DNA from 2 places in the Nocardioides sp. NPDC051685 genome. Region 1 is predicted to be linked to the other one. Evidence: riboswitches for the same ligand, from Rfam matches in the RefSeq annotation. Region 1 holds a riboswitch; the other holds the start of a gene.
The links. Region 1 has a riboswitch for thiamine pyrophosphate ahead of ACIA03_RS04195 (thiamine ABC transporter substrate binding subunit). Riboswitches for the same ligand answer to the same signal wherever they lie in the genome.
Positions count from the first base shown of each region.

Region 1 (2,377 bases):
CGGCGAGGTGGGCTGCTGGGCGAACTTCGCCCAGTCGGCGGGCAGCTTCACGTCGGATGCGACGGGGAACACGTACATGCTCTCCGGCAGTGCCCCCTGCACGCTGTCGGAGAGCATGAAGTCGATCAGCGCCTGGGCGCCCTCGGGGTGGTCGGCACCCTTCAGCACGCCGGCGTACTCGACCTGGCGGAAACAGGTGTCGAGCAGGGCTTTCGTCGTCGTCGCACCGTCCTTGACGGTGAAGGCCGGCGAGGAGTCGTAGGAGACGACGATCGGCCGCGTCCCCTTCCCGCCGCCCTGGGTGAAGTCGGAGTAGTAGGCCTGGTCCCAGCCGTCGACGACCTTGGCGCCGTTGTCCATCAGCTTGGCCCAGTAGTCCGCCCAGCCGTCCTCGCCGTACTCGGCCACGGTCGACAGCAGGAATGCCATCCCCGGCGTCGACGTCGCCGCACCCGGAGTCACGAGAAGATCCTTGTACGCAGGCTCGGCCAGGTCGTCGAGCGACTTCGGCGGCGTCAGCTTCTTCGCCGCGAACCACTCGGTGTCGACGTTGACGCACACGCTGCCGTTGTCGATCGGGGTGAGGAAGTGCTTCTCGTCGCCCGGGAGGTCGTAGTCGGAGACGCCCTGGGGGATCTCGGAAGGCGTGTAGGCCTCCAGCGCGCCCTGGTCGATCGCCCGGCTGGCGAAGGTGTTGTCGACGCCGAAGACCGCGTCGCCGTCGGGGTTCCCGGTGTCCATGGCGATCTTGGTGGTCAGCTCGCCACCGTCGCCCGCGTGCCGGATCTCGGCGGTGTAGCCGGTCTTCTCGGTGAACTCGGCCAACACCTCCTTCGGCAGCGTGAAGCTGTCGTGGGTCAGCAGCACGACCGTCTTGTCGCCGGCAGCCTCCGACTTCTTGGCGTCCGGCTCGGCGGGGGTGCTCCCGCAGGCGGACAGCAGCAGCGCCGAGACCGCAGTGATCGCAGTGGCAGTGATGGCAGGCGTACGCATGCGCATTTCTGACTCCCTTCGCCGGTATCAACCGGAGCAGGTTCGGAGGGTCTGCGGCGCTGTTCGCCGCACTCTCAGGCCTCCCGGCCTCCCCTGTCTGTTCCCGCAAACACTACTGCTTGCGAGAATCCACCCATGACCGACGTCGCCATCTCGTCCTTCGACGACCTCCCCCCGAAGACCGCGTACGCCCTGTGGCGGCTGCGCCAGGAGGTCTTCGTCGTCGAGCAGGACTGCCCCTACCTCGACCTGGACGGCCGCGACCTCGAGCCCGGGACGCGTCACGTGGTGCTGACCGATGGCGACCAGCTCGCCGGCACCGCCCGCATCCTCGACGACGGCGACGTGTGGCGGATCGGCCGCGTCGCCCTCGCCCCCTCCCACCGCGGCAAGGGCCTGGCCGACGTGATCATGAAGGCCGCCGTCGAGGCCGTCACCGACCGTGACATCGTCCTCGACGCTCAGTCGCCGCTGGCCGGCTGGTACGCCAAGCTCGGGTTCGTGAAGGACGGCGAGGAGTTCCTCGAGGACGGCATCCCGCACACCCCGATGCGGCTCACTCGCTGACGGGGGCGAACAGGACGCTCGCCTCGGTCTCCTCACGCGTGGCGAGCCCCCGAGCCACCAGCAGCTCCAAGTGGGCCTTGGTCTCCATGACCGCGAGACCGGCGTTGAAGTAGTCGAGCTCGGCGAAGGCGCGCTCGTGGCGGGTCCAGCCGAGGTCGTTGGCCACCTCCAGCGCCGAGCGCCGACCGGCCTTCAGCGAGGCCAGCGACTGGGCGAGCCGGGACTCGTGGTGGGCCAGGAGCTCGTCGACGCGGGTGTGGGACGACGGCGCGACCGGGCCGTGAGCAGGGAGAAGTCGCAGGTCAGGCAGGGAGCGGACCTTGGTCAGCGAGGCCATGAAGTCGCCCAGCGGGTCGATGACCGGCACCGGCTCGAAGCCGATCGACGGCGTGATCGTGGGCAGCACGTGGTCGCCGGCGAACAGGACCGAGCCGGCCAGGTCCGCATAGACGTAGTGACCCTGGGTGTGGCCGGGGGTGTGCACGGCGTCGACGTCGCGGCCGGCCACGTCCAGGCGTACGTCACCCTCGAGCCAGCGGTCGGGCATCCGCCAGTGCGAGGGTTCGGGCAGCGGAGGTGGGTTCGCGGCCCACTTCTCCGCCAGCTCCGGTGCGCCGGCATGGGCGAGCAGCCGGTCGGTCGAGACCCAGCCGTCGAGGTCGCCGTTGGTGAGCTCCAGGGTGGGCCGGTCACCGGCGCCGAGCAGCACGTCCGCGCCGAACTCCTCACCCAGCACCGAGGCGAGCGTGTAGTGGTCGCGATGGACGTGGGTGACCAGGAAACGCCGGATGTCGCCGAACTCGAAACCGAGCTTCTT
Region 1 covers NZ_JBITCR010000001.1:869,774-872,150, forward strand. The annotation lists gene ACIA03_RS04195 (thiamine ABC transporter substrate binding subunit) at 1-999, opposite strand, end outside; TPP riboswitch at 990-1,098, opposite strand; gene ACIA03_RS04200 (GNAT family N-acetyltransferase) at 1,129-1,560, shown strand; gene ACIA03_RS04205 (MBL fold metallo-hydrolase) at 1,550-2,377, opposite strand, start outside.

Region 2 (2,377 bases), on a different contig from region 1:
CCAGCAGTTCCCTCCGCCCCAACCGCTCGTAGGAGACCCCGGCGAGGTCGAGCACCGACAGCTGGCGCTCGACCTGCTGGACGTCGCCGGCGTCGGCACCGACGAGCAGGGTCCCGCGGGTGTGCACGGGCACCCCGAGCCGTCCCGCGAACTCCGGCCAGAGCGCCAGCGACGACAGGCACAGCCGGGTCAGGTCCTCCTCGCCGTACCAGGCCTCGCCGGCCGGGCTGAGCATGCCGGCCGCGGCGTACGACGCCCCCGAGCCCGGCGCCGGATCGACCACCGTGACGTCGTGCCCGCGGCGGATCAGCTCGTCGGCCACGGACAGCCCGACGATCCCGGCACCGAGGATCCGCACCCGCATCAGCCGACCGCTTCCATGAGCTCCTTCGCGGCTTGGAGCGGGTCGGGTTGTCGCCAGAGCCCGCCGATCACGGCGACCCCGTGGGCGCCGGCGGTACGCACCGCCCCGGCGGACGCCGGCGAGATCCCGCCGATCGCGATCAGCGGGAGCACGCCGGCGGCATCCGCAACGGCGGCGACCCCCAGAGGAGAGGGAAGCCCGGCCTTCGACGTCGTCGCGAAGACGGGACCGAACCCGGCGTAGTCCGCGCCCGCGACGGCGGCCGCCTCGACCGAGGCACGGTCCCGGCAGGTCGCGCCGATGACCAGCCCCGGAGCGACCGCGTCGGCGATCCGCCGGGCCTCGGTCACCGGAAGGTCGGAGGCGCCCAGATGGACGCCGTGCGCACCGGCCGCGAGCGCCACGTCGAGCCGGTCGTCGACGACCACGCACGCGTCGTACGTCCCGACCTGCTCGATCACGGTCGCCGTCAGCGCGAGCAGCTCACGGGTGGTCGCGGTCTTGTCGCGCACCTGGAAGCCGGTGACGCCGACCTCGGCGAATGCGGGCAGCAGCGCGAGATCATCGCGCGAGGAGATAAGAACGAAAATACGTGGAAGAAGCACAACCAATCACTTCCTTCGCCGGCATGATCCGGATCAGGTGTAACGGTCGGAGCGGCTCCAGCTCCCTCTCAGCCCGCTGCCGCGGACTCCCGTGTGGACGTCCACGACCATAGCGCGCAACACACGAGCTCGCAGCCCGAGGGCCCGCACAACGGGATACCCCTAGTAGGTCGAGATCCGCAGCGCCCGCATCTTGGCGTACAGCGTCGTGCGGGAGATCCCGAGCTCGCGCGCGACCGCGGCCTTGTTGCCGTCGTGCTTGATCAGTCCGTGCAGGATGACGTCGCGCTCGGCCTGGTCGAGCGGCCGTACGACCACCCGCGGCCCCGGCACCGACCCCAGCTTCGGCGGCAGATCGGCGGCGACGATCGCGCCGAACCGGCGCCGCGCGGCCGCATGGACGAGCACCGCCCGCAGCTCGCGTACGTTGCCCGGCCAGCGGTGCTCGACCAGCATCCGCTCGACGCCCGGCGTCAGGAAGACATCCGGGTTGATCGCGGAGAGCAGGTCGCGGGCCAGCCCGGGGATCTCGTCGCGCCGCGCCGCGAGCGGCAGCTTCTCCTCGACTCGGGAGGCCAGCGCGGCCACCGCCGCGGTGTGCTCGGACAGCTCGGCCAACGGGGCCGAGACCATCACCACGTGGGCCCGGTCCGGCCGCTCCAGCGCCTCCGCGACGACGCCGAGCAGCGCGTCGGACAGCAGCTCGAGGCCGTCGATGACGACCGTGCCCACCCCGGCGGCCATCCGCCGGCGGAACTGCTTGGCCCAGTTGCCGTCGCCCTCCAGAACCGTCGTGGCACCGGTGAGCAGGGTGATCGGCGCCGACGGCGCGAGCTCCCGGGCAAGCGACGTACGTCCCGATCCCGGTGGTCCCGCCACCAGGATCGTTCCCGGCTCCCGCGCGGCTTCGGACAGCGCGCTGACCGAGAGCCCGCGTCGTGGCTCGCGGGGCTCGATGCGTACCAGCGCGGCCAGACGGCGGGTGTCGAGCACCTCGGCGTGCACGTGCACGGACTCCCCCGACTCCAGGCTCATGTCCATCACCGTCTCCCCCGGCAGATGTACGTCCTGGAGCAGGATCCGCAGCACGGCGATGTCCGCCGCGGTCAGGGTGTCCTGGGCCGTCTGGTTGGCCACGGTCAGGTTCTCCCCGACCGCGAGCAGCGTACCCCGGCAAGCCACCACGGACTCGTGGAAGGCCAGGAGCAGCTGCTTGTCGGTGGTGCGGCTGCCGTCCTGGAGACGCCGCTGGATGTCGGTCACCGCACGCTGCACCACCGGCCGCAGGAGCGGGTTGGCGTCGTTGGCCAGGGAGGAGATGTCGAGAACGCCCTCGATCCGGTGGGTCACCGGATGCCGGATCGGCATCGCGAAGCAGCTGAAGTCACGCAGCATCTCGGCGAAGTGC
Region 2 covers NZ_JBITCR010000003.1:271,680-274,056, reverse strand. The annotation lists gene ACIA03_RS11335 (FAD-dependent oxidoreductase) at 1-364, opposite strand, end outside; gene ACIA03_RS11330 (thiamine phosphate synthase) at 364-969, opposite strand; TPP riboswitch at 963-1,072, opposite strand; gene ACIA03_RS11325 (sigma-54-dependent Fis family transcriptional regulator) at 1,132-2,377, opposite strand, start outside.
Region 2: it holds a riboswitch for thiamine pyrophosphate, as region 1 does, so the genes downstream of both, ACIA03_RS11330 (thiamine phosphate synthase) here and ACIA03_RS04195 (thiamine ABC transporter substrate binding subunit) in region 1, are expected to answer to the same signal.